3 regions of the Herbaspirillum sp. BH-1 genome follow, and region 1 is predicted to be linked to each of the others. Evidence: predicted binding sites of a transcription regulator. Region 1 holds the regulator's gene; each other region holds the start of a gene.
What was found. The regulator FliA, encoded in region 1, starts transcription of late flagellar genes. The targets are predictions, from matches to a motif close to CTAAAGTTTNNNNNNNNNNNGCCGNTA.

Region 2: a site for FliA is predicted at 617-643, ahead of HBH1_RS02985 (FlxA-like family protein). Genes of this name have one in related genera too.
Region 3: a site for FliA is predicted at 1,375-1,401, ahead of motA (flagellar motor stator protein MotA). Genes of this name have one in related genera too.

The regions. Positions count from the first base shown of each region.
Region 1 covers NZ_PKOI01000007.1:239,995-242,258, reverse strand. Annotated here, with positions in the region: gene HBH1_RS12370 (MinD/ParA family ATP-binding protein) at 1-403, shown strand, start outside; gene HBH1_RS12365 (RNA polymerase sigma factor FliA) at 409-1,146, shown strand; gene HBH1_RS12360 (flagella synthesis protein FlgN) at 1,410-1,868, opposite strand; gene flgM (flagellar biosynthesis anti-sigma factor FlgM) at 1,899-2,219, opposite strand.
Region 2 covers NZ_PKOI01000001.1:656,821-659,084, reverse strand. Annotated here, with positions in the region: gene hppD (4-hydroxyphenylpyruvate dioxygenase) at 1-523, shown strand, start outside; gene HBH1_RS02985 (FlxA-like family protein) at 709-1,059, shown strand; gene HBH1_RS02980 (MFS transporter) at 1,100-2,264, opposite strand, start outside.
Region 3 covers NZ_PKOI01000003.1:38,558-40,821, reverse strand. Annotated here, with positions in the region: gene motB (flagellar motor protein MotB) at 1-332, opposite strand, end outside; gene motA (flagellar motor stator protein MotA) at 399-1,259, opposite strand; gene HBH1_RS05155 (class I SAM-dependent methyltransferase) at 1,435-2,229, opposite strand.

The DNA.
Region 1 (2,264 bases):
GGTGCCGACCATGGAAATGGGTGAGATCGTGATCCAGGTATCGACCACGGCCACCTCGATCAAGGCTGCCTATGTGCTCCTGAAGAGCCTGAGCGACCGCATCGGGCGGCGTCCCTTCAGCCTGATCGTCAATGATGCCACCGAGGCCGAGGCGCGTACTGTTTACGCCAACATGGCCCAGGCCGCCAGCCGCTATCTGGCGGCGCAGTTGAAGTTCCTCGGCGCCATCCCGGCCGATGACCATATCCGCCGTGCTACTGGTCAGGGGCGGGCGGTGATGGATGTGTTTCCCTTTGCCGGTGCGGCGCTGGCTTTCCAGCGTCTGTCCAAGCAATTCACGGCGGCCGATACGGCCCGCAGCACTTACGGAATGGCAACCGATGGTGCAAGTCTGGGAGTGTGACGTGCATGTATAACGTCAAGGGAAAAAAGGGCAAGAACGACGTGCTGGAGCAGCATGCGCCGCTGGTCAAGAAACTGGCGCATCAGCTCAAGGCAAAATTGCCCCCTAGCGTAGAGGTGGACGACCTGATCCAGGCCGGCATGATGGGCTTGCTCGACGCCGTCAACCGCTACGAAGAGACCCATGGCGCGCAGTTCGAGACCTATGCCGTCCAACGCATTCGCGGCGCCATGCTGGACGAGCTGCGCAGCAGCGACTGGCTGCCGCGCAGCATCCGTCAGAACGCCCGCAAGGTAGACGAAGCCATGCAGGCCTTGCTGCAGCAGCTCGGTCGCCAGCCGCAGGAAACCGAAGTGGCGCAGCACCTCAAGATCAGCCTCACCGAGTATCAGTCGCTGCTCAGTGAATGCGGTGGGCACCAGCTGATCTACTACGAGGATTTCCACGACGACGATGGTGGTCATGAACATTTCCTGGACCGCTACCAGACCGCCGAGTCCGATGACGACCCGCTGCAGAACCTGATCAACGGCGGCTTCCGCGAAGCCGTGGTGGATTCCATCAAGGCCCTGCCCGAGCGCGAGCAGATCCTGATGGCCCTCTACTACGAGCAGGAAATGAACCTCAAGGAGATCGGCGCCGTCATGGGCGTGTCCGAGTCCCGCGTGTGCCAGCTGCACAGCCAGGCAATCTCACGCATGCGCTCCTATCTGCGGGAGCATTCGTGGAGTGGGGTGGCCTGAGGCGTGATTTGCGTCCGGGAGGACGCGCTCCGGCATGCTCTGACGGCTCCTTCGGGAGCCGTTTTCAATTCCATCGAAAAAAGGTGTCCAATTTGACGTTTTTGCTTACAGCTCTTGTGTGCCGCCTTGGGCCTGACCCAGATTGCGCTGAACAGGTAAAGCTTGAGGCATCTGCATCGCAAAAAAAAGACCCCCGAGGCATGGCACTCGGGGGTCTTTGTATCTGCGTCGATTGCGCTCGTGGCGCTCGGCTTGGAGGGTGGTCAGACCACGCCGAGCCTGCGGCCGGAAGATTTGATGCTGTTCTGTCCATCCGGTCCGTAGAAGTTGCCGGTGCCGGTCTTGCCCTGCAGGATGGTGAGTGCGCTCTGGTTGATCGAAAGCTTCTTGCCGATCAGCAAACCGTTGACACGGTTGAGCTCCTTGGCATCCTGCGCCAGTTCGAACAGGCCGGCCCAGACGTCCTTGTCGGCGTCGCTGCCGTGCTCGTTCATCCACTGTTGCATGCCGGCCTCGTCTTCGCTGTAACCCAGGCTGCCCAGCAGGCTGTGGCGGTTACCGGCCAGTGTGGCCATGTCGGAAACGATGGTGGCTTTTTCGGAGATGATGTCGGTCAGGCCTTCGGCGGTGGCTTCAGCCAGCAAGGCCTGTTCCTGATTCAGTTTTTCGACCAGGCGGGACAGGGCAGCGTGTTCCAGGGGCAGATTGCTGGCCGGATTCATGCGGGTGATCCTGTGCGAAGGCAGTGACGATCAGGCCGGACGGGCGCTGATCAGGGTCTTGACGGTGTCGATCAGGCCATTGGCCACTTTTTCCGGATCGATCTGGAAGGTGCCGTTGGCGATGGCAGCCTTGATTTCAGCCACTTTCTTGGCATCGAAACTGTTGCTGTTGCTGTTGACCTTGGTTTCCAGCGACTGATAGGTGCTGGACAGGCGCACGCTATCGGAAGTGGCTGCAGTGGCCGCGGCACCATTGCCGGCAGCAGCGCCGGCGGGGGCGTTGTTGCGAGGCTGGGCCTGGGTCTGCTCGCTGTTGAGGGCAGCGGATTTGAGGGCGTCGTTAACGTTCACGGCAGTATTCCTTGTAGGGTGGGGGCGCATCGCACCCGCCTGTCG
Region 2 (2,264 bases), on a different contig from region 1:
TACGCGTCTGTTCAACTTCCGCGAGATCAAGTATTTCGACATCGAGGGCAAGGTCACCGGCCTGCGCTCGCGGGCCATGACCAGCCCGTGCGGCAAGATCCGCATTCCCATCAACGAGAGCGCGGACGGCAAGTCGCAGATCGAGGAATTCATCAAGCAGTACAACGGCGAGGGCATCCAGCACATCGCCCTGGGCACCGACGACATCTACCAGACCGTGCGCGCCCTGTACGCTCGCGGGGTGCCATTGCAGGACACCATCGCCACCTATTACGACCTGGTGGAACGCCGCATCCCCGGCCATGGCGAAGACCTGGCCGCCCTGCGCGAACTGAAGATCCTCATCGATGGTGCCCCCACCGCCGGCCAGGGGCTGCTGTTGCAGATCTTCACCCAGAACCTGATCGGCCCGGTGTTCTATGAAATCATCCAGCGCAAGGGCAACGACGGCTTCGGCGAGGGCAATTTCAAGGCCCTGTTCGAATCCATCGAACTGGACCAGATGCGCCGCGGCGTCATCTGATGGAGCCGCCGGCAGCCATGCCGGCCCTTCCCTGCATGCAAGGCGCAGCGCCCTTCCCGGGCCTGCGCCTTTTCGCTTTTTTACGTTTCGCGACTCAAGCTTTGCAGGAAGCTGCCGTAACTCTACCCAAAGGCAATCTTGCCTGAACCTGCAAGACTGGCGCCTCGACCGGGGCTGGAGTTCGCATGAACATCGCGTATGAACAAGAAAAAACTGCCGAGGCCAGCCACACCGCCCATGCAGACACGCTGGACCATGACCCCGCCGAACTGATCGAGCAGCTCAGTCACCGCATCCTGATCCTGCAACAGCAGGCGCAGTCGCTGGCACGCTTCCCGGCCAATCGCGACGGCAAGCAGCAGCGCCAGTTGCTGCAGCAGCAGATCCGCACGCTCTACCAGCAATTGTTTGCGCTGGAGCAGCAACAGTCCCGTCAGCGCAGGCGCGGCGAGAATTACCTCAGCATGGCCCTGTCGGTGGCCGCCCATGCGGCCCACCACCACGCCCAGAGCGAGGCCCTGGCCGCAGTCGCCTGAGCCCTGCCCTCGCCGTTCTCTTCCGCTCCTTGCGTTCCCTTCAATAGCGCAGCCGTGTCAGGCTGACCACACACGCCAGCGCCGCCAGCCCGGCGGCGCAGCACAGCACCAGCGCATACGGTGCGTCCGACCACCCCAGCAGCATGGCCACCATCGAGGCGCCCACGGTCTGCCCGGTCAGGCGCGCCGTGCCCAGCATGCCGCTGGCGCCACCGGTACGCTCACGCGGAGCGGCGCTGATCATGGTGCGGTTGTTGGGCGACTGGAACAGCCCGAAGCCAAACCCGCATATCGCAAACTGCAGCGCCATCAGGCCGTCCGGCGTGCCATGGTCGATCGTCAGCAGCGACAGCAGGCCCAGGCACATCACCCCCAGCCCTATCCCACCCAGCAAACCCGCCGCGATGCGGTCCGACAGCTTGCCCGCCACCAACCCGGTCAGGGCCACGGCAATCGGCCAGGCCGTCAGCAACAGCCCGGCGCGCGCGGCGCTGATGCCGAGGTAGTTCTGCAACATGAAGGGCAGCATCACGAACACCGCCATCTGCGCCGCGAAGGAACAGAAGGAGGTGCCGATGGACAGCGCAAACAAGGGAATGCGCAGCAGGTCCAGCGGCAGCATGGGGGCGCTGGACGACTGCAGCTTGAGCAACAGGAACAGGCTCAGCCCGGTCAGCACGGCGCAGCCGGCCACCACCCAGACGCCCTGCAGATGGCCGACCGCATCGATGGTATAGAGCAGCAAGCCGATGAAGCACATGCACAGGAGCGCGCTCTGCCGGTCGAAGCGGCGCGGGGCCAGCGGATTGGTGGGCAGCGCCTTGTTGCCCACCACGAGCGCGGCCAGCCCGAGCGGGATATTGATCAGGAACAGCCAGTGCCAGGATGCCAGGTGCAGGATGAAGCCGGCCACGGTCGGCCCCAGGGCATTGCCGGTGCCGGCCACCAGGGCGTTGTAGCCGATGGCGCGGCCCAGCAGGCGCGCCGGGTAGATGAAGCGGATCAGGGCCGTATTGACCGACAGGATGCCGGCCGCGCCCAGCCCCTGCAGCACCCGCGCCAGACTCAGCTGCAGCATGTCATTGCTGGCGGCACAGGCCAGCGAAGCCAGCGTGAAGAGGAACAGCCCGCCCAGATAGACGCGCCGGTAGCCCACCACCTCGCCCAGCGAAGCCAGCGGCAGCAGGCACACCGCCATGGCGATC
Region 3 (2,264 bases), on a different contig from region 1:
AGGGTCTGCTTGCGGGTGACCACATCGTTCTCGCCCTTGCGCAACTGGCCGTCCTGGCGGGTCAGGTCCTTGCCGCCGCCTGGCAGCACCGTATTGGCGTCGCCGCTACCGGAGCCGCCGGCCATGGCGACCTTCAGCGGGGTCTTGAAATATTCGGCGATGCCGTTCAGGTCGCCCTTGGCGGTCGAACCCAGCAGCCACATCAGCAGGAAGAACGCCATCATCGCAGTCACGAAGTCGGCGTACGCGATCTTCCAGGCGCCGCCGTGGTGACCACCGCCGCCCTTCTTGATCCGCTTAACGATTATGGGACGTAGCCCTTCGTCGGCCATGCCTTACTCCTGCTCAATGCTGATGTCTGTGTGAATCGATGCGCGTACCATCCGCCAACGGCAGGATTACTTGCTCTTGGCCTGCTTGACGTGCTCTTCCAGTTCCAGGAAGGTCGGACGTTCGGTCGAGAACAGGACCTTGCGGCCGAATTCGATCGACAGTGCCGGCGCGTAGCCATTCAGGCTGGCCAGCAGCGTCACCTTCACGCACTGGTAGATCTTGGTCGATTCGTGCAGCTTCTGTTCCAGCAGGCTGGACAGCGGGCCCACGAAACCGTAGGCCAGCAGAATACCGAGGAAGGTACCCACCAGCGCGTGCGCAATGAGCATGCCCAGCTCGGACGGCGGGATACCCACCGATTCCATGGTGTGCACCACCCCCATCACCGCGGCCACGATACCGAAGGCCGGCATACCGTCACCCAGCTTGGCGATGCAGTGCACCGGAATCTCACCCTCGTGGTGGTGGGTCTCGATTTCGTTGTCCATCAGGTTTTCGATCTGGAACGCATCCATGTTGCCCGACACCATCAGGCGCAGATAGTCGGTCATGAACTCGATCAGGTGATGGTCGGCCAGCACGCCGGGGTACTTGCTGAAGATGGGGCTGCTTTCCGGCTCTTCGATGTCGCCTTCGATGGACATCAGGCCTTCCTTGCGAGACTTGGTCAGGATCTCAAACAGCAGCGCCATCAGCTCCATGTACAGCGCCTTGGTGTAGGTCGAGCCCTTGAGGACGGTCGGCAAGGCCTTCATCGTGGCCTTGATCGCCTTGCCGTTGTTACCCACCAGGAACGCACCACCCGCGGCGCCGCCGATCATCAGCAGTTCAAGTGGCTGAAACAGCGCCCCCAGATGGCCGCCGGACAGGGCAAAGCCGCCGAAGACGGAGCCCATGACAATGACATATCCGATAATGACTAACAAAGTGCCTGCTCCCGTCCCAGTGGCGTTGCATGTATTTTCACGTTCGTCAGATTACAGGTATTCCAATCAAGCAAATGAGGGAATACATATCCGAAAAACGCCCTTCCTTTTCGATTTACGGCTCAATCCGGGCAAACTTGATACGTCGCGTCTCGCATTGCGTCACTTTATGCGCTCACATGCGCCAGCCATGCAGCACCGGCCCGCCCCCCTCGGGCTGGATCACCAGGTCCGGCGTGGTCCCCGGAATATGGAATTCGTAGCTCAGTAACAGCGTCCCCGGCCGCATTTCGGCCCGGGCCTTGTGCCACAGGGCCAGCATGGCGGCTGGCGAAAGATAGGCGAACACCACGTCGTACTCTGCGAAATCGAGCAACAGATAGTCGCCCCGCACGAAGCGGCAGCGATTGCCCGTCAGCGCCGCACGCAGGCGGCTCACCAGCCAGGGCAAGGGCGCGATCTCGATGCCGGTGAATTCACTTTCAGGCCGGCGATGCGACAGATCCAGCACCGCGCCGCCCAGGCCGCTGCCGATATCCATGAAGCGGATCGCCCGCCCCTGGGGCAACAAGGCGGCCACCGCATCCCAGGCACTGCGGCCGGAGGGATAGAACGGCACCTGGCTACGGAAGGTGGACCAGAACAGCACCAGCATGAACAGGAATACCGTCAGGAACAGCCATGGCGGCAATTGCAGCCGCCCCACCAGCAGCGCCGCCAGCGGGAACACCAGCAGGATCAGCCACCACCACACGGCCATGCGGCGCAGACGTGCCAGCAGCGCGGCGATCGCGCCGTGCAGCAGGGAAGTTTGCAAGGGGGAAAAGGGAGAAAGACCGGCGCGCTGGCACAGCACGTCGATCACGTTGGCGCCCACCAGGCCCAACACGAACAGCAACAAGGCCTGGATCGCCGGCGCCTGCAGCAGTGGCCTGCGGTGGGCGCCGGGGTGGTTCTCTAGGTCAGACATCTAGACAATCGGCCTCATTCTTCCTGGCAGTGTGG